DNA from 3 places in the Pseudarthrobacter sp. MM222 genome. Region 2 is predicted to be linked to each of the others. Evidence: riboswitches for the same ligand, from Rfam matches in the RefSeq annotation. Region 2 holds a riboswitch; each other region holds the start of a gene.
The links. Region 2 has a riboswitch for S-adenosylmethionine ahead of acs (acetate--CoA ligase). Riboswitches for the same ligand answer to the same signal wherever they lie in the genome.
Positions count from the first base shown of each region.

Region 1: linked by a shared signal. The riboswitch ahead of OM977_RS01365 (ABC transporter substrate-binding protein) and the one ahead of acs (acetate--CoA ligase) in region 2 are both predicted to bind S-adenosylmethionine.
Region 3: linked by a shared signal. The riboswitch ahead of OM977_RS13565 (aminotransferase class V-fold PLP-dependent enzyme) and the one ahead of acs (acetate--CoA ligase) in region 2 are both predicted to bind S-adenosylmethionine.

Region 1 covers NZ_OX352321.1:275,400-284,751, forward strand. The annotation lists gene OM977_RS01365 (ABC transporter substrate-binding protein) at 1-1,632, opposite strand, end outside; SAM riboswitch class I at 1,730-1,818, opposite strand; gene OM977_RS01370 (lytic transglycosylase domain-containing protein) at 2,094-2,846, shown strand; gene OM977_RS01380 (LamG domain-containing protein) at 3,133-4,530, opposite strand; gene OM977_RS01385 (nSTAND1 domain-containing NTPase) at 4,642-8,829, shown strand; gene OM977_RS01390 (GntR family transcriptional regulator) at 8,887-9,352, opposite strand, start outside.
Region 2 covers NZ_OX352321.1:391,522-400,873, forward strand. The annotation lists gene OM977_RS01970 (adenylosuccinate synthase) at 235-1,524, shown strand; gene OM977_RS01975 (hypothetical protein) at 1,723-1,908, shown strand; gene OM977_RS01980 (glycosyltransferase family 2 protein) at 1,993-2,880, shown strand; gene OM977_RS01985 (CoA-binding protein) at 2,877-3,371, opposite strand; gene OM977_RS01990 (O-acetylhomoserine aminocarboxypropyltransferase/cysteine synthase family protein) at 3,368-4,720, opposite strand; gene sfnG (dimethylsulfone monooxygenase SfnG) at 4,720-5,913, opposite strand; gene acs (acetate--CoA ligase) at 5,923-8,049, opposite strand; SAM riboswitch class I at 8,211-8,320, opposite strand; gene OM977_RS02005 (CoA-binding protein) at 8,488-8,913, shown strand; gene OM977_RS02010 (MmcQ/YjbR family DNA-binding protein) at 8,964-9,352, shown strand, end outside.
Region 3 covers NZ_OX352321.1:2,975,888-2,985,239, reverse strand. The annotation lists gene OM977_RS13610 (peptidoglycan DD-metalloendopeptidase family protein) at 1-1,131, shown strand, start outside; gene smpB (SsrA-binding protein SmpB) at 1,264-1,734, shown strand; RNA gene ssrA (transfer-messenger RNA) at 1,843-2,211, shown strand; gene OM977_RS13595 (hypothetical protein) at 2,362-2,496, opposite strand; gene OM977_RS13590 (hypothetical protein) at 2,544-2,915, opposite strand; gene OM977_RS13585 (fluoride efflux transporter FluC) at 2,966-3,331, opposite strand; gene OM977_RS13580 (fluoride efflux transporter FluC) at 3,332-3,778, opposite strand; gene OM977_RS13575 (metal-dependent transcriptional regulator) at 3,779-4,492, opposite strand; gene OM977_RS13570 (class I SAM-dependent methyltransferase) at 4,524-5,297, opposite strand; gene OM977_RS13565 (aminotransferase class V-fold PLP-dependent enzyme) at 5,382-6,824, opposite strand; SAM riboswitch class IV at 6,860-6,973, opposite strand; gene hisN (histidinol-phosphatase) at 7,060-7,872, opposite strand; gene rsgA (ribosome small subunit-dependent GTPase A) at 7,929-9,044, opposite strand; gene aroA (3-phosphoshikimate 1-carboxyvinyltransferase) at 9,028-9,352, opposite strand, start outside.

The sequences.
Region 1 (9,352 bases), 120 kb from region 2:
GATCGGGGCCGTGCCGGAGGTGAATTCCACATGCGCCGTGGAGTTGGCGCCGTAAACCTGGACCTCGTCCCAGAGAACGAGGGCCAGCGCCTGGTCGGCAACCAGTGCCCGCTGTTCCGCGGCGACGAGCTCCTTGTGCTTGGCACCGTTGGTCGCGCCGCGTTCACTGGCGAAGAGCGCATTGAGCTGCTGGTCGGCATTCAGTGTCTGCGTGTTCGTCACCGGGCCGAAGACCGGGCCAAGGCCGCCGTACACGAACTGCCGGGTTCCGAAGAACTCCACGTTCGCATCTTTCATGGCGGTCGCCAGGAAAGTGTTGTCTGCGGCGCGGTTGACCAACTTCACGCCGATCTCGCGCCACTGCTGCTCGATAAGTTCGAAGGCCGGCTTGATGACGACGGAGTTGTTTGAGGAGGTGACCGTGACTTCGAGCTTCTGGCCGTCCTTGGCGCGGATGCCGTCGGCGCCAACCGCCCACCCAGCCTCCTCGAGCAGGGTCTTGGACTTCTCCGGGTTGTAGGCCAGTTCCGCGGAGAGGTCAACGAAGTCCGGTGCCTCACGGTTGAGGATGGAGCCGGCGAGTTCGTAGCTGTCGGAGAGGACGGTGTCCTTAATCGTCTGCCGGTCGATTCCGGACTGCAGTGCCTGGCGGACCTTCGCGTCGGCGAGCTTGCCGCTGCCGATGCGTACCGCCGCCATGTTTGACGTCAGGTCGATGCCCTTGGCCGGAAGGACCTGGTTGCCGCTGCCGGCAAGGGTGGTTTCATCGGCAGGCTGCAGGCCGCGGACCAGGTCAACCTGGCCGGTCTGCACGGCACCGGCGCGGTGTGCCACCTCCGGCAGGTACTTCACAACGACCCTGTCCAGGTAGGCGGCCCCCTGGTTCGGGGCTCCTTCCGGGGCCCAGGCGTAGTCTGCACGCTTGGCCAGGACGATTTCCTCATCTGCCTTCTCTGATTCGAAGGCGAAGGGACCAGAGCCAGATATCTTCGCGATGGCTGACTGGCCGGCGTTGTCCAGGGCGAGGGTCTTCGGTGAGACGAGTCCGGCCGTGACGGAGGAGGTGGCCCGCAGGAAGTTGGCGTCGGGGGTGGACAGCGTCACTTCCACCTGGTCGCTGCCGATGACCTGGGAGGACTTGTAGGCGGAGAAGTCGACGTTCGGCTGGATCTTGGCACTCTCGATGCCCTTTCCCAACGCGTCAAAGTTCGCCTGGACCGCTGCGGCGTCAAGGGGCGTTCCATCGCTGAACGTCACGCCGGGGCGGATCGTGAAGGTGAACTTGGTCTGATCCTCGCTCGCCGTGAATTTGCTGGCGATCCACGGAACAAGTTCACCCTTCTCGGCGTCGAAATACGTCAGCCGGTCGAGCACGCTGTTCAGGACGTTGGCCTTCTCGTAGAAGCGTGCCGCCTGGGTCTGGAAGTTGTTGATCGGCGTGACTTCCGCGAAGACGAAGGTCCCGCCCTGCACCGGAGTGCTGTCCTGGGCCTGCGCGGCCGACGTTCCGCTGGCGCCGCCGCCGCAGGCGCTCAGGGCCAGGGCGGCTGCACCCATGAGGGCCAGCAGGGTCAACGGGCGGCGTTTGGTCTTCGCTCGCAAATGGGCCTTGCGGTATTCGTTGGTATCCATCGTGGATCCTCTCGGTCGTGACCGAGGGACTCCAAGACCCTGCAAGTGTGCCCGGCTCAACTCTCGCTTTGCTCGGTGGAACTTGGGATCTCGGCAATCGCCATCGGTCCTGGCATTAGCACCGTGCCCGAAGGGTGGTTGCTACGGCGTCATCGAGCCAGGTCTCTCAGCCGATCTGGATGGTGTTAATTCGTTCTGTGGCAGTTTTTCGTTCGCCCCGAACGTTTCAGACCGGGACAACATCCACTTTGTTGCAGAATCTTCGATTTCCCAACAATCGCGACACGTTCTGCAACAATCGAGCACCCAAGCCGCGGCCCGGAAAGTGACCGGCACTTCTGCGCGCGGCCATAATGTACGTTGGCAACCGGTTCAAAAAAGCACAGGAATGAGAGTCACTCAGTGGCAAGCGATCACGACGGCGCCCGGCCCCCGGCGTCCACGGAGTGCCTGGGTAGTCCGTGCTCCGCCTGAAGCGCCTTGCAGTGTTCAGCGTGTTCGTGTTCTGCGTTGTCACCGGATTCTTGTTCTGGGCGCTCCCGCTGTCCGGTGCGCAGGCGCGCGGGGCCCTGCCCCCGCCGCCCCGCGCGGAGGCGAAATTCGAAGTGCTGTCAGCAGGCAGCACCCCCGCCGTGAACGTAACGCGGAGTGCGGACGCCCAGTGGCTCCTCCGCGCGGCGGCGCAGACCGGCATACCCGCCCGCGCGCTGCGGGCCTACGTGGCTGCCGCCGGTGCGGCCAGCGATTCCACTCCGGCCTGCGGCATCGGCTGGAACACGGTGGCGGCCATCGGCTTCATCGAATCCGCCCACGGAACCTACGGCGGCGGACACCTGACGAGCGCAGGGCAGGCGAGCGGGCCGATTATCGGCCCCAGCCTCGACGGCGACGGTTTCGCCGCCATCGCGGACACGGACGACGGCGCCCTCGACGGCGACGCCCACTGGGACCGCGCCGTCGGGCCAATGCAGTTCATTCCCTCCACCTGGCGGTACGCAGGTAGGGACGGGAACCACGACGGCGAAGCCGACCCCTTCAACATCGATGACGCCGCGCTAAGTGCCGCCTCGTACCTGTGCGCCCAAGGCCGTGACCTCACCACAGCAGCGGGCTGGACAGACGCCGTCTACTCCTACAACCAGTCTGATACTTACATCCACGAGGTACGCGACCAGGCCAAGGCATACGCCGCACTGGCGGGCCCCGCCGGGTAACGGGATCCGCGCCGTCGCTAGTTTGCGACGCTCACGGTGCGGCTCCTGGGCCGGGCAATGGCGAGACGCTATCCGAATATCCTGCAGATAGCCCCGGCCGCCCGCCGCGATGAAGGCTCGGTAGTCGGGACCGGCTGTGACGACCAGTTTGAGTTTGAATTCGCGCTCGACCTGCTCCTTTGGACGGCTTCGAACGGCTTCACCAGCGGGGGTGGACGTCGACGCAGGCAAGCAAGCACCGGCAGCCCACCCTCCCACACGCTCCGTAGGATCAGCGTCCGTCCCGTCACGACCGGAATTTGAAGGAGTCGACGACTGCGCCGGCTCCGGCCCCGCCGTGGTAGTCAAGCAGGCTGTGCTGCCCGAGCACGGCAGTGACCTCGATCGCGACGTTTCCTTCCTTCCAGTCGAGGAGGAAGAGGCGCATTTCCAGCGGGGCGCCGATCACGTGATGCAGCTCAGAAACGCCGCCGCCGATGATGACGGGAATCGCGTGGATGACGCCGTCGAGCGGGCAAGGGCTCCTCCACCCTTCACTCACCCGGAAGTCGAGCGCGATACCGGACAAACCGCCCACCGATACGGGAGCGTCGTCCACGATCTCGAGGCCCGGCACCGTGCGGTACCACGCAGCGAGTTCCGCGGCGCTCGTGCCGACCCCCGGCTGCGCTTCTTCGCCGCAGGACGCCGGAGCACTGACATTCTGGTAAACGCCGATGTAGCTCCCGCCCCAGATGCCCTCCTCTGGATCGTCGATCCGGCTTAGCAGTACATTGCCCGGCAAATCCTCACCGTTGGCCCAGCCTTCCGGGACGGTGTACGACAATGTCGGTTCAAAGGACGTGGTCGAGTAGGTACCCGCATCCAGGGGGCCCAGGCAGACACCACCATGCGGATTCGGGCAGACCAACGCTGCCGGCTGCCCTGACCGTTCGAGTGTGACCCCGTCCGGTGCCGCGATCAGCGCGGCGGCCTTCACCTCCTGAGGGTCGAGGGCACGCGACCAGGTTCGCACGTCGGCAACTGTGCCTTCGAATGAGTCAGCCAGTTCTCCGTGCGCTTGGCCGCGACCGAATAGCAGCGAACCTTGCGCTGCGAACAAGGGGTCCGTGGCGACACCCTCGACGCTGGCCGGGTAGCCGTTGAGAAAAAAGCGGGCCCGTCCACCAGCGGAATCGTAAACTCCCGCGAGATGTACCCAGGCGTCCGGTTTTACCCCGACTCCTGAGGCCCGGTCGCGGTTGGTCACGAAGTTGTCCCCGTTGCCATCTTTCGGTTTGACCGAGAACGACCAGAACCCCTCGGCGACGCCCAGAAAAAATGCACCAGCGACATCCCCGGACTGGCTGAGGACCGCGGCGTAGTCCTTGGGCTGACCCGTCGGGCGTACCCAGGCGCTCACTGTGAAGCTCGAGTCGGTGGCGATGGGGCCAGGCGCCGAGGTGGTGGCGTAGCCCGCGCCGTTTATCTGCAATCCGTCGCCTGTCCAGCGGGCGCCGTTTTCGACCGAAAGAGCCACGCCACCGACCGAAGCTTCGGGACGCGTGAGGGACCAGACATTCGCGGCGCCCAGGTTGTCAACGGAGGTGCACGCGCCGAGCGTTCCCATCAGAACGCTGGCGAGGATTACCGCGACGGTTCGCGCCCGGCGGGGAGGAGAAGACAGTTTTAGGGTTGTATTCATGCCGGCATCGTCGCACCCGCCGGTATCCGCACCGGCCGGAACGGTATCCATCCGGTATGCGGGAAGCCTCCGTCCGTTGACACTGCTCTCCAGGCACCTCAACAATGCCTCATGGGTGTATCCGTGCTCGGCGCCGTTCAGGTTGATGGCGCGCCTCGACTCGCTCCGCGCGAACAAATCGTGCTCAGCGTGCTCGCGCTGCGAAACGGCGAGGTCACCTCGACCGGCACACTCGCCGACGCCATCTGGGGCGATGTTCTCCCGGGCACGTGGCGCAAGCAGCTTCAGGCATCCGTCGGGGTGGTCCGGCGGGCGGTCGGCAGCGAACGTATCGAAACTTCAGCGAACGGATACCGGCTTCAGCTCGAGGACGGCGACCTGGACATCTCGCGGTTCGAGAATCAGATCGGGCGCGGACGGATGCACCTGGACGGCGGGCAGCCGGGGCGCGCTGTCGCGGAACTGCGGCGCTCCCTGGCGATCGCGCCGACGGACCCTTTCCCTGCACTCCGCGGCTGGCGGGGAGCCACCGATGACATCGCGAGGATCCTCGAGTTGCGGCACGGCGTCGAGGACGATCTGCTCCGCGCTCGGCTCGCCACCGGTGACCATCCCACGGTCGCGGCTGACGCGGCGCGCGCAGTCGCGGCCGAACCCTTGCGTGAAGCCCGCTGGTGGGCGTTGGCCCTCGCGCAGTACCGCTCGGGGCGGCAGGGGGAGGCGCTGGCGACCCTGCGCCGCGTGCGCGCGCTGCTCGCGGATGAGCTCGGCGCCGACCCGGGATCCGAACTTCAGACGCTCGAGAAAGCGATTCTTCAGCAGGATCCTGGGCTCCTTGATGTACCAGCCACGCAGGATGGGGACGACCTGTGCCCCTATCCCGGCCTCGCCCCATTCGGTATCGATGATGCGGAGCGCTTCTTCGGCCGGGACACCGACATCGCGGCGACCGCAGAGCGGCTCACTCGCGACGGATTCTGCGTCGTCTCCGGGCCATCCGGGTGTGGCAAGTCCTCGCTACTGCGGGCTGGGGTGGCACCGATGTTCCTGGGCCGCGGCGACGAGGTCACCATCACCACCCCGGCCCGATCCCTACCTGCGCTCAGCGTCGGCGACGGCTCGCGGCATCTACTCGTCATCGACCAGTTCGAGGAGGCCTTCGCCGCCGCAGCGCCCGTTGCGGCCGCGGAATACTGTGCCGGCGTCGCGCGACAGCTCGACGAGGGACACCGGGTGGCGATCGTCGTCCGTTCGGATCTCCTCGATGCTTGCGCCTCACAGCCCGGGATCGCTCCGCTCCTGGCGACAGGCCTTCAGGTGCTGACGGCCCCGGCCGCCGCCGCGTTGACAGCCGCGATAAAGGAGCCTGCCCGGCAGGCGGGGCTGACTTTCGAAGCCGGGCTGGTCGATCTCATGGTGAGCGAGACCGAGGCTCACCCGGGCGGCCTGCCTCTACTCGCCCACGCCCTCGCCGAGACCTGGGCCCGACGTGAGGGCTCGACGCTTACTCTCGAGGCCTACCGGGGAACCGGCGGGCTCAGCGGATCGATCAGCCGAACGGCCGAACGGCTGTATCTTTCGCTGACGGAACCCGACCGCCAGGGCTGCAGGCTCCTGCTGCTCCGGCTCGTCTCGATCACCCACGGTGATTCGATCGTCCATCGGCCCCTGCCTTTACGTGCGCTCACCGGAGACAGGGGACTTGAGGGTATCGTCGGCCGTCTCGCAGCTGCGCGGCTACTGACGGTAGAGGCGGACATGGTGAGCCTGAGCCACGAGGCGATCAGCCGTGCGTGGCCCCGCCTGCACGATTGGCTCGAGGTTGACCGAGAAGCGCACCGCGTGCTCGAGCATCTGAGCAGGGCAGCGGTGGGCTGGGCGGAGTCAGGCGAAAGCGACGACGAGTTGTACCGCGGTGCGCGCCTGGCCGCGGCGAGAGAGCTCATCGACGAGAACCCGGGGAGCCTGACCCGGACCGAGTCCCGCTTCGTCCGCGCCTCCATCGAGGGAGCCGACCGCGGCGAACGGGAGCGCCGCGAGCGGGCCATAAACGATGCGCGGCAGAACGTCCGCCTCCGGCGGCTGCTCAGGACCGTCGCCGGTGTGCTGGGTGTCGCCGTCATCACGGGGGTCCTCGCGGTCAGCGGAGCAGTCGAGGCTTCGCGCCGCAGCGAGGAATCCCGTGGAGCTCAGCAGGAGGCTCAACTCGAGGCAATGGTCGGCCAGTCGAGTGCGCTGCGATCATCCGCCCGCGACCTGGCGACGCTCCTGGCCGTGGAGGCGTATCGCCGGTGGCCGGACGACGCGCGCGTGCAGTCCGCGCTCCTCGGGGTTTTTAGCACGGAGCCAGGATTTCTCGGGTATCAGCGGATATCAGGGGTCGACAGACTGATCGCGGCAGCATTGCCGGGCGGTACCGGCGCGGCCGTGCTTCTCGGCGACGGGAACATCGCGCGATACGACTTCGAGACGTCGGCCATGAGCGAGCCGATCGGGGCGCCGGCTTACGAACGGTCCATCGTCGAAGGTACCGTCCTGGGGATGAGTGCCGACGGACAACGTGTCGTTGCTGCCGTGCCGGGAGAAGGTGCGGTGTGTGGTTCGGCGACTCCCTGCACGCTGGTCAGCGCCTTCGACCTGCCCAAGGGAACAAGAGTCCTCCCACCGACTGCGGTCAATGCAACCGTCGACGATCTTGTGGTCGACTCGACTGGCGCATTCGCAGCGCTCGCCGACGCCGGCACTGGGAGTGTTAGCATTCTCGATCTTTCGAACGGACTGCTGAGCGGCCGCATCGAGAATCAAACCGGCCCCGACATTCCACGGAACGTAAGCATCGCATTCTCGGCCTCGGGAAAGCTCGTAATCGGATCGAGCGGTGGCCTACTCCGAATCGCCGACCCGGCGACAGGGAACGTCGCGTCCGAAGTTCAGGCACCGCCTGGAATGGTCGGTGTTCGGCTCGTCGACGCCGGCGGCGGTCTGGTGGTCGGCGCCGGCAACGACGGCCTGGCCGCGGTAGATCTCAAGGAATCCCGCGTTGTCTGGAGCACGGGTTTCACCAGTTCCCATCCGGAGCCTTGCCCGTGGCTTGCTGCCTCAGTGGCTTCCGGCGCGGCGTATTGCGGAGACCGTTTCGGCAAGATCGAGGAGCGGTCAATGATCGACGGCGGCCTGACCGGGAAAAGGTTCGACCCTCAGCGCGGCGATGTGGGCGAGTTGATGGTCTCGGCGGACGGACGGACTTTGGTCGCCGTGGGCGCGTCCGAGCCCGTGATCACCCGCTGGCGGTTGGATGGCAGCGGCCCGGTGGCCACCCTGATCGCGGAAGGTCAGGTGAATCTGGACCGCTACGACATCTCTGGCTCACGCCTCGTCACCGCGACGCGGAGCCCGGGGTCGAAGCGGTCCGACGAGTTCAGCGACTACTCCCTCTGGGATGCCGACGCCGACGCGCGCGTGCGGCGGATGGGGGTGATCGAAGGTGCCGGCTGGGTGGCGCCGAACGCGCTCGCTGCGTACTTTCCAGCGGAGGAGGCGCTCGGATACTTGGATGCCGTCACCGGTGAGCGCGTCTACGGCGATGCGGTCCCCCTCGACGCCTCCAATCTCTGGCCGGCGGCATCCGGCGATCGGCTCCATGTTCTGTTCACTGACGGCACCATCTGGACGGTAGAGAACGCGACGATGACGCGGATTGAGCCAACACTGCACGTCGACGGCGAACCGCGCGCCATCTCAACCGACGCGGCGGGGCGCGTCCTGGTTTCGTCCCTCACACCGGAGGGACCGGTCATGACTCTTCTGGACGGGCTCACGGGCGAGACGCTCATCGACGCGGTGCCCGGCGGCGACGTCAGCGTGCTTGCGCCCGACGGTACTGTTTTCGGTTCGAACGCCCGCGGCCAGATCACCCAGTACGACGCACAGTTGCGCGCCCTCCGAACCCTCGCTGGAGCACGCGGAGAGATATCCCTGCTGCAGGTCAGCGACGACGGACGCGTGCTCATGGCCGGTGCCAATGACCAGACTGTCTCGGTATACGACACGGACACCGGCACGCGGCTCGGAACCCCCCTGCCGGCGGATGCCCCCTTCATCAGCCCCGGCGTCCTGCGACCCGACGGAATGGCGGTCGCTGTCAACGGCAAGGCAGGAATTATCATCTGGAACCTCGACCCGCGGCTCCACGTCGATCAGGCGTGCCTGCTGGCCGGCCGCAATCTCACCCGCACCGAGTGGGAAAGCTACCTCGGCGCGCTCGGCGAGTGGCGGGCCACCTGTCCCGAATTCGGTTGACGCGACCTTCGGTCGACCGCCCGTCTCCGGGGTGGTCATGCTGGCCGCGCCGTGACCTCAACCCAGCCGGGCGACACTGCGGCGAGTCGGCCGCGGAGCGGCGCCGTCGGAGAAAAGTTGCGGAGTCGCTTGCTGGATCCGTTGCACATCCTCGAAAACGCCTCGCAGGTGCAGGCGGAGGGAGCTGTCGGCGTCGGCCGGGTTGTTGGCTTCCAGGGCGTCCACCACTGCGGTGTGCTGCTGGATCAGCGTTGCGATGGGCCTCGTGTCCAGCAGGCTCAAACGCCGAGCGCGATCGAGGTGCGCTTTTGCGGAGTTGACGGCAGCCCAAGCGGATTCGTGTCCGGCAAGCCGGAGGAGTTCGCGATGGAATTCCTCGTCCAGGCGGAAGAACTCCTCCACGTCGCTTTTGGCATCAGCTTCCGTTTGGCTCTGGAGTATCGCCCGAAGTCCCGCAATGCCTGCGTCGTCGACCGAGAGGTCGCGCAATGAGGCACACTCGATGGCCTCCCGGACGAATTGT
Region 2 (9,352 bases):
TCAAACACCGGCCCGAAGGCGCCAAATCCCGCCACACCCTGCTGGGGCCCCGATCGGCTAAACTTGGGTGGTAAGAGCCCCGGATTCTGGCGTTGATGGAAGAGCACAGCGGTCGATGCGGGGCATTCTCATGAACGGCGCTGATCTCGGCGGAGCCACCTTGGACAACTCAACTAACGTGTTGCTCCTCGATGGTTCAACGGAAGTCAGCCCGAACGAATGGGGGAGGATCCCATGCCAGCAATCGTGATCGTCGGAGCCCAATGGGGCGACGAAGGCAAAGGTAAGGCCACTGACCTGCTTGGCGGCCGGGTTGACTACGTCGTCAAGCCCAACGGCGGCAACAACGCCGGGCACACCGTTGTCGTAGGCGGTGAGAAGTATGAGCTCAAGCTCCTTCCGGCCGGCATTCTGAGCCCCAACGCGGTTCCGGTTATCGGCAACGGCTGCGTGGTGAACCTTGAGGCCCTGTTCCAGGAGATCGACGGCCTGGAAGCCCGCGGCGCGGACACGTCCAAGCTGCGCGTCTCCGCCAATGCCCACCTCGTGGCGCCCTACCACCAGGTCCTGGACAAGGTCACCGAGCGTTTCCTCGGCAGCCGGGCCATCGGCACTACCGGCCGCGGTATCGGTCCGGCCTACATGGACAAGGTTGCCCGCCTGGGCATCCGCGTGCAGGACGTCTTCGACGCCTCTATCCTGCGCCAGAAGGTCGAGGGCTCGCTCCGCCAGAAGAACGAGCTGCTGGTCAAGGTCTACAACCGCCGCGACATCGAGGTGGATGAGATCGTGGAGTACTTCCTGTCCTTCGCCGAGCGCCTCCGCCCGCTGGTGATCGACAGCACCTTCGTCCTGAACACCGCCCTCGACGAGGGCAAGGTGGTCCTCATGGAAGGCGGCCAGGCCACGTTCCTGGACGTTGACCACGGCACCTACCCGTTCGTGACGTCCTCGAACCCGACGGCCGGCGGCGCCTCGGTGGGGTCGGGTATCGGCCCCACCCGGATCTCGCGCTCCATCGGCATCATCAAGGCGTACACCACCCGGGTCGGCGCGGGGCCGTTCCCCACGGAACTGTTCGACGAGATGGGCCTGTACCTGCAGAAGACCGGCGGCGAATTCGGCGTCAACACCGGCCGTCCCCGCCGCTGCGGCTGGTACGACGCCGTGCTGGCGCGCCATGCCTCCCGGGTCAACGGCTTCACGGACTACTTCGTCACCAAGCTGGACGTGCTTACCGGCATCGAGCAGATCCCGGTCTGCGTGGCCTACGACGTTGACGGTGTGCGGCATGACGAAATGCCGATGACCCAGACCGAGTTCCATCACGCCAAGCCCATCTTCGAGTTCTTCGAGGGCTGGACCGAGGACATCACCGGTGCCCGCACCCTGGACGACCTTCCGGAGAACGCCAGGAACTACGTGCTCGCCCTGGAAAAGCTTTCCGGGACGCGGTTCTCGGCGATCGGTGTCGGCCCCGACCGGGACCAGACGATCGTGATCAACGACCTGATCAACGACTGACGTCACGAAGCTCGACGACGGCGGGTCACCTGAAAGGGTGGCCCGCCGTCGTCGTTAAACAAGACCTTGACCATGGATCAGGTCCAAGCCACCATGAGAAAAAGAAGCACCGTTCTGGCGCTGCCGGTGCGTTCCCGGGGCGGTGTCAGGGACCGACTGCGGAACGGCCGCCGCGGAAGGAATACGAAAGGACCCGACATGAGTGAAACGCCAGAGGCAGGCGAGCGCCGCCACAGTGAGGCGCCGGCTGAGGGAGATCCGAACGCAGACGTATCGGAGATCCGGGTCCATTCCCAGGAGCCTGCCGAAGGCCCGGATGCCGAGGACAGCGGACCGGGCCGCGTGCCACCAGCGGGTGCCGGGGAACGCCGCGACGCCAGCTAGTTCTTTTTACGTGCGCGTCAGCCCGCGGTGAACGGCTGGCAGGGTTGTGGGTGGATTGGCTGTGCGGGCGGGGGATGGGTCATTGTGAGCCAGAGAGCATCGGACTCGTGGGCGAAGACCCCTGAAGTTCCGGCCGAACCGGCCGGTGTGGATGTCCTGATTACCACCTGCGACCGTCCGGCCGAACTCGCTGTCACCCTGGCGGGCCTGGCGGCCCAGCGCGAACCGCCCTTCCGGGTGGTGATCAGCGACCAGTCCGAGCGGCAGCCGGCGTGGGAACACCCGGCGCCGGCAGCGATGATGCGGGTATTGCAGGCACAGGGCCGCGAAGTAGTGGCGTTGCGCCACCTACCCCGGCGCGGCCTGGCAGAGCACCGGGACTTCCTGTTGGAACGGGCCCGTACGGGGCACTGCCTGTTTCTGGACGATGACATCTGGCTGGAGCCCGGCGCGCTGCAACGCATGGACCGGGCATTGCTGGAATTGGGATGCGGCTTTGTGGGCATGGCACCCCAGGGGCTGTCGTTCCTGCAGGACCGGAGACCGCAGGAATTGGTGACTTTCGAGCGGTGGAACGGCGCCGTCACGCCGGAGAGGATCCGACCGGAGACAGCGGGCTTCGAACGGTGGCAGCTGCACAACGCCGCCAACCTCAGCCACCTGGCCGCCGACCTGGAACTGCGGCCGGATGAGTGGATTCCTTACCGGGTGGCGTGGCTCGGTGGCTGTGTTCTGTACGACCGCCAGAAGCTGGAGGACGTCGGCGGCTTCAGTTTCTGGCATCTCCTGCCCCCCGAGCATTGCGGGGAGGACGTCGTGGCAGAGTGGCGGGTCATGGAGAAGTTCGGCGGTGCCGGCATCCTTCCTTCCGGAGCCGTGCACCTGGAGTCACCGACGACGGTTACGGACCGCAGAGTCGAGGCCTATACGGTGGTCCTGCAGGAGGACGCCGGCAGGGAACCAGGGTATTAGGCCAGGATCTGCCGCTTCGAGGAAATGACGCCGGTGTCGAAGCCGGCCAGGTGCAGCCCGCCGTGGAAGCGAGCATGCTCAATTTTCACGCAGCGGTCCATTACGACGTCGAGTCCGGCGGCTTCCGCTTCCTTGGCAACGTCCTCATGCCACGAGCCCAGCTGCAGCCACAGCGTCTTGGCGCCGGCAGCAATGGCCTCGTCCAGGACGCCCGGCAGATCGTCGTGTTTGCGGAACACATCCACGATGTCCGGGCTTTCCGGCAGATCGGCCAGCGAAGCATACGTCTGCTCGCCGAGGATCTCTTTCACCACGGGGTTCACGAAGTAGACCTTGTAGCGGGTGGAGGACTGCAGGTACGTCGCCACGAAGTAGCTGGCCCGGGAGGGCTTGTCCGAGGCGCCGACAATCGCGATCGACTTAGCCTGCCGCAGCAGGTTCAGCCGTTCCGGTGCGGAGGGTCCGGTCCAGGTTCGTTCGTCCGTGCTCATGACAGTGCTCCGATCGTGCATGTGTCCGCCGAGGGTGCCGCCGCGGAGGACTCCGCGGATGCTCCCTCGGACGCGGCGTCCAGGGCCTGGTCCAGGTCCCAGAGAATGTCCTCGATGTCTTCGAGCCCGATCGAGATCCGCACCAGGACCTCGGGGACGCCGGCGGACTCGAGCTGCTCCTGGCTCAGCTGCTGGTGGGTGGTGGAACCGGGGTGGATGACGAGAGTCCGGGAGTCGCCCACATTTGCCAGGTGCGAGGCCAGCTGTAGGGACTCGATGAACTTCTGGCCCGCGGCACGGCCGCCCTTCACGCCAAAGGAGAACACGGACCCCGGCCCCAGCGGCAGGTATTTCCTGGCCCGCTCGAAGTGGGGATGCGAGGGCAGCCCGGAGAAGTTCACATAGGCCACACGCTCATCAGCCTCAAGCCATTCCGCAACGGCCTGCGCGTTCTTCAAATGCTCGTCCAGGCGCTGCGGGAGCGTCTCAACGCCCTGCAGCAGCTGGAACGCAGACGTCGGGGACAGTGCAGGGCCGATGTCGCGCAGCTGCTCGCAGCGGAGTTTGGTCAGGAAGCCGTATTCGCCGAAGTTCGCCCACCAGGAAACGTTGCCGTAGGAGGCTACCGGTTCGGTCATGGTGGGGAACTTGCCGTTGCCCCAGTTGAAGCGGCCGCTTTCGACAATCACGCCGCCCAGGGTGGTGCCGTGGCCACCGAGGAACTTGGTGGCGGAGTGGATCACGATGTCCGCGCCGTGTTCGATCGGCCGCACGAGGTAGGGCGTGCTCAGGGTGGCGTCAACGACGAGGGGGATGCCGGCGTCGTGCGCGACTTTGGCGAGACCCTCAAGATCCTGCACTTCGGACGACGGGTTGGCCACGACCTCGACGAAGATCGCCTTCGTGTTCTCGCGCACCGCGGCCGCATAGTCCGCCGGGTCGGTGCCGGGAACGAAGGTGGTGTCGACGCCGAAGCGGCGCAGCGTGACGTCCAGCTGGGTCACCGTGCCGCCGTACAGCTGGGACGCGGCCACGATGTGGTCGCCGGCCTGGGTCAGTGCGGCGAACGTGATGAACTCCGCAGCCATGCCCGAGGACGTGGCCACCGCACCGATGCCGCCCTCAAGGGAGGCGATGCGCTCCTCGAACGCGGCCACCGTGGGGTTGCCAATCCGGGAGTAGATGTTGCCGTACTTCTGCAGCGCGAACAGGTTCGCGGCATCCTGGGTGTCCTTGAAGACGAAGGACGTGGTCTGGTAGATCGGCACGGCGCGGGCGCCGTGCTCGGCGTCGGGCGTGCCGCCGGCGTGCAGGGCGCGGGTGCGGAACCCGAACTTGCGGTCGGCCATTACGCTGCCACCTCCGTGTTCGCAACCGGGGTGCCGGTGAGGTCCAGCTCAGTGCCGTGCTTGCGGGCCAGGTCCGCCTCGAGTTCGCGGACGATCGGCAGGATGTCCTGGCCGAACGCGGCAACCTCCTCCTGGAAGTGCAGGTAGCAGGTCAGCATCAGGTTCACGCCGATCTTCTTGTACTCGACGATCCGTTCGGCAATCTGCTCCGGGGTACCGATCAGCTGGGTCTTGAAGCCGTCGTTGTATTGGATGAGGTCCTCGAAGGAGGAGTCCGACCACATGCCCTTGCCGTCCTTGGTGGACGCTCCGGCTTCCTGGACTGCGTCGCGGAAGCCCTCGACGGCGGGTTTGTGCGCCTTCGCCACGATCTCGCGGAGGGTCTCGCGGGCTTCCTTCTCGGAATCCCGTGCGATGACGAAGCCGTTGAGGCCGAACTTCGGGGCGGACAGGGGGGAGGCGGTCCCGCGCCCCGCCTCGCGTGCGGACGCGACGACGCCGGCGATGTTCTCCCGGAAGCCGTCCAGGTCCTTGCCGTTGGAGAAGTACCAGTCCGCCACGCGGCCGGCCGTAGCCTGGGCCGCGGTGGAGTTTCCGCCGAAGAAGATTTCCGGGTGCGCGCGGCCGGGGACGTCCACCGGTGCCGGGCTCAGGGTGAAGTCGGTGATGTTGTAGTACTTGCCGGACTGGCTGTAGTCCTGCTCGGTCCACAGCCCGCGGAGGACCTTGATGAATTCCTCGGTGCGGACGTAGCGTTCGTCGTGTTCCAGCCACTCCAGGCCGAAGTTGGTGAACTCGTTCTTTAGCCAGCCGGAGACGATGTTCACGGCTGCGCGGCCGTTGGAGATGTGGTCCGCCGTGATGATGTACTTCGCCAGCACCCCGGGGTGCCACATGCCAGGGTGGACGGCGGCAATAACCTTCAGCCGCTCGGTTGCGGCCAGCAGCGCCAGGCTGAAGGAGGTCGCCTCGTGCTGCTTGTCCGCGCCGTAGGAGGCGGCGTAGCGCGTCTGGGACAGCGCGTACTCGAAGCCGGAGTTCTCAGCGATCCGCGCGAGCTTCTTGTTGTAGTCGAAGTCCCAGCTGGTGCGCTGTTCGATCGTGGATACCACCAGGCCGCCGGAGACGTTCGGAACCCAGTAGGCGAATTTGAGCGGTTCAGAAAGGCGGGCGACGTTGCTGATCTCAGTCATGAGTGTTCCTTACTTCCGGGGTATTTCTGCGTGGTTGGTGCGGTCGCGCAGGACGTCCTGGATAGCCGCGATGGACGGTTCGTTCTGGAGCGAGGTGGTGTCCCCGAGCGTGGTGCCTTCGAACAGTTGGGTGAGCAGCCGGCGCATGATCTTGCCGCTGCGCGTCTTGGGCACATCGGGGACGACGACGACGTCGCGCGGCTTGGCGATCGGCCCGATCACCTGTGCCACGTGGTTGCGGAGCTCCTCAATAATGGGGTCGGGGGCCACGACCGCCGGGTTCCCTGCCCGTGGGGCCACACCGGCGAGGGACCCTGCCTGAGCTTGCGAAGGCTGGGAGCCGGTGGGGACTTGCGAGGGGAGGGAGCGGTTGGGGAGCACCACGAAGGCGACCACCGCGTGGCCGGTCTTCGGGTCGGCCACCGGGCAGACGCCGGCTTCCACGACGTCCGGGTGGGACACGAGGGCCGATTCGATCTCGATGGTGGAGAGCAGGTGCCCCGAGACGTTGAGGGTGTCATCGACCCGCCCGAGGATCCAGATGTCGCCGTCGTCGTCATACTTTGCGCCGTCGCCGGCAAGGAACCAGCCCTGTGCGGCGTACTGGCGCCAGTACGAATCGAAGTACCGCTGCGGGTTGCCCCAGACCGTGCGGGCAATGGCGGGGCCGGGGGCGTCTACCACGATGAAACCGTGGACGCCCGGCGGAACCGTGTTGCCGACGTCGTCCACGATGCGGGTGCCGACGCCGGGCAGCGGACGGGCCGCGCAGCCGGGCTTGAACTCCGTGTCGGTGGGGGCGGGGGAGAGGATGGTGGCGCCGGTTTCGGACTGCCACCAGGTGTCCACCACGGGCGCGGTCCCGGCGCCGACGTTCTCGCGGAACCATCGCCATGCCTCGGGGTTGACCGCCTCACCGACGGTGCCGAGAAGCCGGATGGAGGAGAGGTCGTAGCTGGCGGGGACGCCGTCGGGGAACCAGCCCATCAGGGAGCGGACCAGGGTGGGCGCGGTGTAGTACTGCGTCACGCCGTAGCGTTCGATGATCTCGAAGTGCCGGCCCGGGTGCGGGGTGTTCGGCGTGCCTTCGAAGATCACCTGGCTGACGCCGTTGGACAGGGGACCGTACAGCTCGTAGGTGTGGGCCGTGACCCAGGCGAGGTCGGCGGTGCACCAGTGGACGTCCTGGTCGCGGAGCGCCGGGTCCGGGTTGCTGAACAGATGCTCGTAGCTCCAGGACGCCTGGGTGAGGTAGCCGCCGGAGGTGTGGACGAGGCCCTTGGGCTTCCCGGTGGTGCCGGAGGTGTACATGATGAACAACGGAGTCTCGGCGTCGAACGCAACGGGTGCGTGGACGTCGGAGGCGGGCCCGACGACGTCGTGCCACCAGACATCGCGGCCTTCGGTCATCGGCACGCTATCAAGCAGTTCCGGTGCGGTGGTGCGGTTGACCACCAGAACGTGTTCCACCGCGTTGTCGCCGGAGACGGCGGCGTCGGCGTTGTCCTTGACGGGCACGGCCGCGCCGCGACGGAACTGGCCGTCGGTGGTGACAAGCAGCTTGGCGCCGGTGTCCTCCACCCGGAACTTGAGCGCCTCGGCGGAGAAGCCGCCGAAGACGAGCGAGTGGATGGCTCCGATGCGGGCCACGGCCAGGGTGATGATCACGGTTTCCGGAATGACGGGCAGGTAGATGACCACCCTGTCACCCTTGGTGATGCCGAGGCCCAGCAGCGCGTTGGCGGCCTTGGACACTTCGCGCTGGAGGTCGGCGTAGGTGAGGGTGCGGCGGTCGCCGGGTTCGCCCTCGAAGTGCAGGGCCACCTTGTCGCCGCGCCCGGCATCGACGTGGCGGTCCACGCAGTTGTAGGCGACGTTGAGTTTCCCACCTTCGAACCAGGTGATGGCCGGGCCAATGCCGGCCTCGACGTCGGCGGGGACGAGGCGGTGCGCGGTGTGCCACGGCTTATCCTGCCCGGGGGACTGGAGGCCGGGCGCGGGCTCCCAGTCCAGGCGCAGCGCGGCTTCCTCCCAGAACGCGATACGTTCCGCCTCAGTGCCGGGGGCGGCGCCCGGGAAAGTGTCGGTCAAGGCGCCCTCCCCGGTCAGAGGGGATCCGGTCGTGTTCAGGCCCATCGTTTTACCGCCCATTTCTCTGCAAGGCCCAGCAGGCCATCAGTTGTTTTACGATCACCGCGAGCAACACGATTGCCGGCAGCAACGGTCGGCGCGGCCGATGTTCCGGGAATCCGTCAGCAGGAAGGCGAGGACTAGGACAGAACAGGAAACATAGGAATACTCCATCGGTCCTGGCAGTAGCACCCTACGGAAAGAGCCATTGGATTTCCGGCTACCAGGGTTGCTGCGGCTTCATCGATCCAGGTCTCTCGGCCGCTCGGGATGGTCACTTTCAACTAAAACGGAGCCGGGCAGTTTTCCCTAATTACGGCCTCCCGCGGCGTAATATTCGGTCACGTCGGCCCGAGGGGCCGCTGGTCGTTCAGATCTTCGGAAATTCGTTCCGCGCGTGTCGTCGCGGGCAACCAATGTCGGGGCGGGCGCTAGGCTGTGCTCATGCCTCATGTCAACGATCCCGCGGTCCTCGAAAGGCTCCTGCGCACCAAGGGGCGGTGGGCCATCGTCGGCCTGACCACCAACCAGTGGCGGGCGGCCTACGACACCTCGCTGTTCATCCGGGACCGGCTGGGCATGGAAATAATCCCGGTGAATCTTCCTGCCGATCCGGTCCACCACGAAACGGGCTACGCCAGCCTGGCCGACATCCCTGCCGAGAAGCACCCCATCGACGTCGTCGACTGTTTCGTGAATTCGCAGCGGGTGGGGGCCGTTGTGGACCAGGCCATCGCCGTCGGCGCCAAAGCCGTCTGGCTGCAGCTGGGGGTCATCGACGAGGCCGCGGCCGCTCGCGCCACGGCAGCCGGGCTTGATGTCATCATGAACGCCTGCCCGGCCCAGGACGCCCGGCGCTTCGGACTTTAGCGGCGGAACCGTCGCTGCCGAAAGTCGGACCGGAGAAATAGACTCTGAGCATGGATGCAGCAGCGCTCCGGGAACTCTGTCTCGGCTTTCCCGGCGCCTTCGAGGATTTTCCCTTCGGACCTGAGACGTCCGTCTTCAAGGTGCGCGCCGCGGTCTCGGGCGGCACCCGCCACGAAGCCAAAATGTTCGCCTTATCCTCTCTGGACGAGGCGAACTTTTCCGTGAGCCTGAAGTGCGAGCCCGCACTGGCCGAGCAGTTGCGCGCCGCCCACCCTGAGATCACCGGAGCCTGGCACCTCAATAAGACCCACTGGAACGGCGTCCGGCTGGACGGGGCGCTGCCGGACTCGATGGTCCGCGACATGGTCGAGGACTCCTACGACCTGGTGGTTGCCACGCTGAGCCGGCGCCAGCAGGAGCAACTGGGCTGGTCCCGGCT
Region 3 (9,352 bases), 1.7 Mb from region 2:
GGTGCCCAGCAGGCCCTGCTCGATGCGCAGGGCCGGGTGGCCGGCGCCGTCCGGGAAGTCGAGGCCCTCGCGGCGCGGGTGGACCTCGCGCAGCAGAACAAGGCCAAGATCACCCAGCAGCTGGAGACCGACAAGCAAAAGATCGCGGACACCAAGAAGCTGATCGGGCAGATCGCTACCCAGGCCTACAAGTCCGGCGGCGTACCGTCCAACCTCTCGCTGTTCTTCGGCTCCAACAACGGCAGCCTCACGGACACGATCGACCTCGCCGACCAGGCGATGCGCAGCCAAAATGCGGCGATGGACAAACTCAGCCAGCAAAGCGCCACGAACACAAACGCCCAGGCCCGCCTCGAGGCCGTGGAAGCCGAAATCCAGGACCTGAAGGCCAAAGCCGACGCCGCGCTGGCGCGGGAGCAGGCCGCCCGCGACGAAGCCGAAGCAAAGAAGGCTGCGGTGGACAAGCTCATCGCGGACACCACCCGGCTCGACGCCGAACTGCAGGCCGCAAAGCCGGGCATCCAGAGCCAACTGGCCCAGGTCAAGGCCCAGCAGGACGCCGTCGCCGCCGAAATCGTCGAGCGCGACCGGAAACTTCGCGAGGCCTGGGAAGCCGAGCAGCGGCGTATTGCCGAAGCCGCAGCGGCGGCAGCCCGCGCCAAGGGCCAGGCAGTCCAGCCGTACGTCGCACCCGCCCAGGGTCCGCCGTCGGCGTTCGGGCTGCGGAGTCCCTTCTCGGGGACCCGGATCACCTCCGGCTTCGGCTGGCGCGCCACGCCGCCAGGCACCGTCGACTTCTACGGCCAGGGCGGCTACATGCACACCGGCATCGACTTCGGCGCCGCCTGCGGCACCCCTGTCTACGCGCCGGCGGCCGGCACCGTCTTCTCGGCCGGCTGGGCCAACGACGGCGGCGGCAACAACGTGAAGATCTCGCACGGCGTCGTCCAGGGCAATTCACTGACCACGATTTTCTACCACAACTCCAGCGTGGTGGTCTCCCGCGGGCAGCAGGTCAGCCAAGGCCAGCTCATCGCCTATTCCGGCACCACCGGAAACTCCACCGGCTGCCACTCGCACTTTGAGACCTGGCTGAACGGCCGGGCCGTAGATCCGATGAACCTGCTCTGATCCGCCGCAAGCGAAGCCTCGCGGTTTGTACCGCGGCTCTGCCGTAAACTGGAGGAAAGCCGCGCCGGAGTGGTGGCGGACCCACTGGCCCTTGGCGCGCAGCCGGCCTCAACACGAACCAGGAGTTCTACCGTGCCTAAAGAAAGTGGCCGTAAGGTAGTGGCCACCAACCGCAAGGCCCGGCACGACTACCACATCCTCGACACCTATGAGGCCGGGATCGCCCTGATGGGGACGGAAGTGAAGTCCCTCCGCGAAGGCCACGCCTCCATGGTCGACGGCTTCTGCACCTTCTACAACGACGAGCTGTGGATGGAGGGCATCCACATCCCCGAGTACCACCAGGGGAGCTGGACCAACCATGCCGCCCGGCGGCGTCGGAAGCTTCTGCTGCACCGCGACGAGCTGACCAAGATCTCGCACAAGATCCGCGAATCGGGCTTCACGATCGTTCCGCTCCAGCTGTACTTCCTGGACGGGCGCGCGAAGGTCGAAATCGGCGTCGCCCGCGGCAAGAAGGAATACGACAAGCGCCAGACGCTGCGCGAGCAGCAGGACAAACGCGAGGCCCTCCGCGTGATGCGCGAACGGAACCGCCGCTAGCGGGAATGATTCTGCGGCAGCGTGCGTTATGCTTGGTAGTCCGGGAAGGAACCGACGGGAATCCGCAAGGAGACTCCGAGGGGCTTGACCGGTTTGATAAAAAAATACGGGGATGATCGGTTTCGACGATGTTAGTCGCGACAGGTGAAGCGGGCCGAGGATGCAGAATTATCTCGTAAACGCTGTCTGCAAACCAATAAGTGCCGAATCAAAACGCACTGACTTCGCTCTCGCTGCCTAAGCAGTAAGACAGTCCGTCAGCCCGAGGTTGCTATTGCCCCGGATCCTGGCGTCATTTAGATAGCCACTGCTGTTTACCCCCGTCATCGGGGTGAACGGGACTCTTAGATGACTGGGCCCGGATCAGCCAGCTGTTTGCAGCGTGGCTGGGGCCGAGAAACTCCAACGCAAACTGCGCCCGGAGAAGCCCTGACAACACGACATCGGACGGGGGTTCAATTCCCCCCATCTCCACATGGGATCGCCGGCAACGGTGCTCCACCCCGTATGAGCCCGCAAGGGCTCGAACCAGAAAGGCCGGAAGCTTCTGCTTCCGGCCTTTCTGGTTTTTTGCGGCGTCTTCGTCCGGCGCTTTCGCAGTGGGCCGTCGTTGACCGGCCCGCTGGATCAGCGCTTCTTGATGTGCGCCACCGGGTCGGCGTGGGTGTCCGCGATGTTCTTGGACTTCTTGTCGGCCCGTTTTTCCTTGATCGTCTTGACCGGCTTCTTGGCCTGGTTCTGGTGTGGAGTTTTGTCAGGCATTGCGCCCTCCTAAGGCGGAGGGGCCGGGGTGGCCCCGTGCTCTTAAGTTACGCCTCAGGCACCGCGACGTCCACGATGCCCACGAAGCGGCTGCCCACGCCCTCGTACTCGCTGCGGACCAGCCCCGCGGCCACGCCGGGGACCTCGTAGGGGGCGTGATGGGCACAGCAGACGTAGGTGAATTCCGGCCACCACTTCTTCGGCCGGGCCGCCTCGGAGAACCCGCAGACAGCGCAGGTCAGCTGGACCCAGACCGGGCGTTTGCCCGTCCGGTTGGCTTTCGACTGCACCAGCCACTGCGGCGGGTGGTCCAGGAGTTCGCCGAGTTCGGCGTCGGAAAGGCGGGAAGGAATGCCGTGACGGTGCGCCATTTCCAGCGGAATATCGAGGATCTGGGCTGCTTCACGTCGGGTAACCATCCTTCAACTTTACGGGACTCGGGAACCCCGGCGCCCCGATGTTAGCGCGGTCACAGCGCGAGGCCGAGCGCGGCGGCCGCGAGTCCGGCCAACAGATTGACGGCGACATTGAGCCCGGCGGCGCGGTAGCGGGCCTCGCTGACCAGCCGCACCGTAGCGGTGGTCCAGGAACTGAACGTGGTCAGCCCACCCGCAAGGCCGGCGCTGAGCGCGGTGTGCCATTCCGGTGCCAGGCCCAGCAGGTCGGTCAGGCCGAGGGAGACGCCGATGAGAAAGGAGCCCACGATGTTCACCGTCAGGGTGGCCCAGGGCCAGTGCGGCCGCGGCCCGGGGCGGTGCGCAAACCAGGAGTCGACGGCGAACCGCAGCAGGGCGCCGGCCACCCCGAAGACGCCGACCAGCACCGCGGTGATCATTCAGGCACCGGCTTTGAGGTTGGCCAGCGCTTTGCCGGTCTTCCAGCCGGCGGCGGCGGCCCCAAGTCCCAGCACCAGCGAGAGCCCAAGATACGCGAGCCAGGTGCCGTGCAGCCCGCCCCGGAACTGCTGGTCCACCGAGAAGACCACCGCGGAGAACGTGGTGAAGGAACCCAGAAGCCCGGGTCCCAGACCGGCGCGGAGCCAGAAGGCCGTCCGGGGCCGCGCGATCCAGAGAGTGGTGAGGGTGGCGAGGACAAAGCTTCCGACGACGTTGATTCCCAGGGTGGTCCAGGGCACCGAGCCTGCCGTCTCAGGGAACGCGAGGCCCGCACCGTAGCGCAGTTCCGTTCCCAGCAGCCCGCCCGCCGCGACGGCAGCCCAGGCCCGCCAGTCCGGCAGGCGGGGGCGGTTTTCAGTCCTGGCCCCGCCCGGTGCGCCAAGCATTCAGCGCGCTTCGACGCTGCAGCCAGCGTGGGCAACCTCGCTGTGGACCCAGAGGGCCGAGGCAACCTCTTCGGCGAGGTCAACCTCGCGCCCGCCCGGACCGGGCCCGATCCGGACAACCAGGGCGCCGCCGAAGGGCCGTCGGCCGATGACCTCAATTGCCGCGTCCAGGTCGATTTCCTCGGCGGCAAGGTAGCGCAGGAGCTCCGGGTTCTCGTCGCTGATCCGGGTGATCCGGCCGGTGTGGCCGTCGTCGAGCTCATTCATCCGGTAGGCCGTGGGCATCAACACGGAGCCGTCAGCGGCGGGGATCGGGTCGCCGTGCGGGTCCCGGACCGGGTTGCCCAGTTTGGCGGCCATCCGCTCGATAAAGGTGTCCGAGACCGCGTGCTCCAGGAGTTCGGCCTCATCGTGGACCTCGTCCCAGCGGTAGCCGAGTTCCTGGACGAGGAAGGTCTCGATCAGCCGGTGACGGCGGACCATCAACAGGGCCAGCCGGACGCCGTCGGCCGTGAGCGTGATTGCGCTGTAGGGCTGGTGGTCCACCAGGCCCTGGTCCTTGAGCTTGCGGACCATCTCGGATACCGAGGAATTGGCGACCCCGAGCCGTTGTGCCAGCTGCGAGGAGGTGATGGGCTTGTCCTGCCACTCCGTGAAGGAGTAGATGACCTTGACGTAGTCCTCAATGGAGGAGGATGGCGGACTGGTCTTCACAGCCACAAGCCTACCGTCCGGCAGCCCGGGATCAGGCCCGGACGGCCCGCCAAGTCTGGGTCAGGTAGGGGAGCGGGAGCACCTCGTCGGGGGCGTGCCCCAGATGATCGTGCAGGTACCAGCCGAGGTTGGCCAGCACCTTGGCTCGCGTCGCCTCGCCGGCGGCGAGGTAGTAGCTCCGGGACTTTGCCAGTTCCAGGATGTCGGCAGGGGTCACCGGATCTTCCCAGCGCGTCAAATGGCTTTCGAGGCTGGTGAATTCCGGCCCCAGAGGCGGCTTGAAGTGGGGCTTGTGAACGTCGCCGGCATGCATGATCCGGGAGAGCCGGTGAACCCACGGCACGGAGGTGTCCAGCTGGTTCCAGATCAGCCCCAGGACGCCGTGCGGGCGAAGGATCCGGGCCGCCTCGGTGCTGGCCCGGAGCGGATCGCACCAGTGCCAGGCCTGCGCGACGGTCACCAGGTCGAACGCTGCCGCGTCCAGCCCGGTGTCTTCGGCGGTGCCTTCAATGGTGGCCACCCCCGGCAGCGTCTGCCGGAGCTGGTCCAGCATGTCGGCGGAAGGGTCGACGGCGACCGTGTGCAGACCGCGTTCGACCAGGAGGGCGGTGAACTTCCCGGTCCCCGCCCCGATGTCCGCTGCGTCGCCGGCGCCGGCGGGAATCAGCCAGTCGGCCGACTCGCCGGGATAGCCCGGCCGGACGCGCTCGTAGTGGGCGCCGCCGTCCTGGAAACTCTGCCCGAGCTCCTGCCGCCGTACGTGGTGCAGTTTGGGTCCGCCGTGCAGTTTGGGAGCATTCCCCAGTTTGGGGACACCGTGCAGTTTGGGAACACCGTGCAGTTTCACCTTTTGAATTTACCGCATGCGGACCTGCCCGCGTTTCCTGCCTTAGTCCACCACGGCGCACGGCGCGGCGCCGGCGGTACCCGGGGTGTTCGGTGCCCAGTGCGGGTAGCTGCGGGTGTCATTTGACGGGACCCAGCGCCCGGCGTCGACGACGTAGTCCCAGCCGAGGCCGGTCTGCCGCAGTTCCTGGATTCCGGCCAGGAGCCGTTGCGCGTCCTCGAGCCGCGAGCCGAGGCCGAAGCTGGCCCGCAGGGAACCGGAGGGCAGGCCCAGCCGCTTGAGCAGCGGGTGGGCGCAGAACCGGCCGTCGCGCAGGCCGATGCCGTGTTCGGCGGACAGGTACGCGGCCACCAGGCCGGCGTCGTAGCCTTCCACGGAGAAGTTGACGACGCCGATCGTGCCGGCGCCCTGGCCGCGGTCTTGAGCGTCGGTGTCCGCGAAGATCTGGTGCACGGTCACGCCGTCGATCCGCCGAAGGCCCTCGACGAGGAAGGAACGGATCGCGTTCTCGTGGGCGTGCCACTGGCTCTGGTCCAGGGCCGCGATCACCTGGGTGGCCCTGGCCAGGGTGGCGGCGCCCAGCACGTTGGGCGAGCCGCCCTCGTGCCGTGCCGGGCCGGTGGTCCAGCTGACGGTGTCGAGCCGTGCGTCGCTGACCGCACCGCCGCCGGCCAGGTGCGGGGTGCCGGCGTCCAGCCAGTCGGCCCGGCCCACCAGCACGCCGGCGCCGAACGGCGCGTAGAGCTTGTGGCCGGAAAAGGCGAGGTAGTCGACGCCGTCCGCGGAGATGTCAATGCGCCGGTGCGGGGCAAGCTGGGCGGCGTCCACGACGATCCGGGCGCCGTACTCGTGGGCCAGTGCGGCCAAGGCGCGGACCGGCAGGATCTCGCCGGTGACGTTGGAGGCGCCGGTCACGGCTAGCAGGCTGATGCCGCCGTCGGCCAGCTGCCCGCGCAGTTTCTCAAGGGTTTCCGCTATGGTCGGGGCGGCCACAACGCTGCGGTGCGGCACGGTCTGCCATGGCAGCAGGTTGGCGTGGTGTTCGATGTCGAGGTAAAGGACCTCGCCGGTGTGCCGGCCGTTTTCGATCGGCAGGCAGCCGGCCAGCAGGTTCAGCGAGTCGGTGGTGTTGCGGGTGAAGATCACAGAGTCATCCGCGCGGCCGCCGACAAACTCACGGACGATGTTGCGGGAGTTCTCGTAGACCGAGGTGCTGATCTGTGAGGCGTAGCCGGCGCCGCGGTGGACGCTGGCGTAGAACGGAAGGATCTCGTTCAGGTAGGCCGACACCACGGACAGGGCCGGGGCCGAGGCACCGTAGTCCAGGTTGGCGTAGCGGACGTGGCCGCCCTGGATCAACGGTGCCTGGATCTCCGCTCCGGTGACCGCGGCGAGCGGCCGGCCGGCAAGGGCGAAGCTGTCGGTCACGGCCGTCCCGGACGGAGAGGTGAAATTGGGGGTGGTGGGAAAAGTTGCAGTCGTCATGGGACCTCGCTCGAGAAAGGACCCCGTGCACCGGGGGTCCGCGCTTGCCGGGTCCATTCCGGACCGGCCAGGTCGTCACCCGGGGCACCCCACCGCGAATGGAGGGTTGCCGGCCAGCAAACCGGGGTTTAGCGCTGGCACTCGTGACCTGCTTCGAGCGTAAGACATCCCTGCTGCCGGGGAAAAGACGGGCAGGAATGTGAAGCGTTTTGTTACGGCCCGATTCGGCCTCCCGCTACAGCAGGTCGTCGAGGCCCGGATTGAGGCGCTTGAGGACCTCCGAGTGAAGGATGGAGTTGGTCGCCAGCGCGTTGCCGCCGAACGGCCCGTCCTCGCCCTCCAGGGAAGTGAAGCGGCCGCCGGCTTCCGTGACGATCGGCACCAGGGCTGCCATGTCGTACAAATTCAGTTCGGGCTCGCAGGCGATGTCGACGGCGCCCTCGGCCACCAGGCAGTACGACCAGAAGTCGCCGTAGGCGCGCGTGCGCCAGACTTCCTCGGTCAGGCCGATGAACTCGTCGAGGTTTCCGCGTTCCTTCCAGCCGCCCAGGCTCGAGTAGGACAGGGAGGCGTCGGAGAGCTCGGAAATGTTGGACACTTTCAGCCGGGTCGCGGAGGCGAGCGAGCGGCCGGTGTAGGCGCCGGCGCCCTTGGCCGCCCACCAGCGCTTGCCCAGTGCCGGGGCGCTAACGACGCCGACGACCGGCTCGCCCTCGTCCACGAGGGCGATCAGGGTGGCCCAGACGGGGACGCCCCGGACGAAGTTCTTGGTCCCGTCGATCGGGTCGATGATCCAGCGCCGGGAGCCGTGGCCGGAGCTGCCGAATTCCTCGCCCAGGACGGCGTCGCGCGGCCGGGAGCGGGACAGCTGGCCGCGGATGGCTTCCTCGGCGGACTTGTCGGCGTCGGTGACCGGAGTCAGGTCGGGCTTCGTTTCGATCCGAAGGTCGAGCGCCTTGAAGCGGCTCATGGTCTGGGAATCTACGGAATCTGCCAGTACATGGGCAAGGCGCAGGTCATCGTTATAGCTCGAAGCGGGTTGACTCATGGTTCCAAACTACCGCCAAAGCTGCCGCCCCGCCGGGAGGCCACGTCCCCGGTGGCCTAGGAAACGGTGCCGAGTTCCTTGACGTCCTGCGCTTCCATCCGCGGGTCCGTGCCCAGCAGGCGCCGCAGCGACATGAGCCGGGCCGGGCCCGACGGTCCCGCATGGCCTGCCGCCACCCAGGCATCGACCCCGCAGTTGACGGCGCTGGAGTCGTGCTTGCAGCCCCGCTCACAGGCGTCCGTGCCGGGCTCGAGGTCCGGGAAGGACCGCAGGATCCGGTCGGGATCCACATGGGCCAGGCCGAAGGATCGGATGCCGGGGGTGTCGATGATCCAGCTGCCGGCCGGTGCATCGTTGACCTTGAGCGCCAGCGCGGAGGAGGAGGTGTGCCGGCCCCGGCCGGTCACGGCGTTGACGCCTCCGGTGGCGCGTTCGGCCCCGGTCAGGGCATTGACCATGGTGGACTTGCCGACGCCGGAGTGGCCGAGCATGACGGTCACCTTCCCGTCGAGGTAGCCGCGCAGCTGGGACACCGCGTCCTTGTCCAGCCGGGCGGACAGCCCGTCGTCCGAGCGGGCGTCGATTCCAGAGGCGGCCGAATCCGCCGTCTTGCTGATGATGACCGGGAAGTCGAGGTGCTGGTAATTGGAGAGCAGCTCGGCGGGATCCTTGACGTCGGCTTTAGTCACCAGCAGCAGCGGCTCGATGCCGGCGTCGTACGCCGCCACGAGGGCGCGGTCGATGAACCCGGTCCGCGGCTCGGGATTGGCGGCCGCCACCACGATCACGAGCTGGTCGGCGTTGGCGACGACGGCGCGTTCGATCGGGTCGGTGTCGTCGGCACTGCGCCGCAGCAGCGTCCTGCGGTCCTGGATCTTCACGAGCCGGGCCAAGGTGTCCGGCTCCCCGGTGACATCACCCACGAGCGAGACGTAGTCGCCGGCCACCACGGGGTTGCGGCGCAGTTCGCGGGCGCGGGCGGCGATGATGGTGCGCTCAGTTCCGGCGCCTTCGTCGACGACGGCGGTGTAGCGGCCCCGGTCAACGGTGATGATCCGGCCGGTGACGGCGTCGTCATGGCTTGGGCGGTCTTTGGTGCGCGGCCGCGTGCCCTTCTTGTTGGGACGGATCCGGACGTCGGATTCGTCCCAGGAATCAGTGCTGCGGGCCACGGGCCGCATCCTTGTTCGAGGCGCCGGGCTCTGCAGGCGCTGCCGTGCCCGCGGCGGCGCTGCCCTGGGCCAGCATGGCTTCCCAGAGCCGGGGGAAGTCAGGCATTGTTTTGGCCGTGGTGGCGATGTCCTCGACCTCAACGCCGGGTACCGCCAGGCCCAGGATGGCCCCGGCTGTGGCCATCCGGTGGTCGGCATAGCTGTGGACGACGCCGCCGTGCAGTGCGGCCGGGCGGATGATGAGCCCGTCGCCGGTTTCCTCGGCGTCTCCGCCGAGGCGGTTGATCTCGGCCACGAGCGCGGCCAGC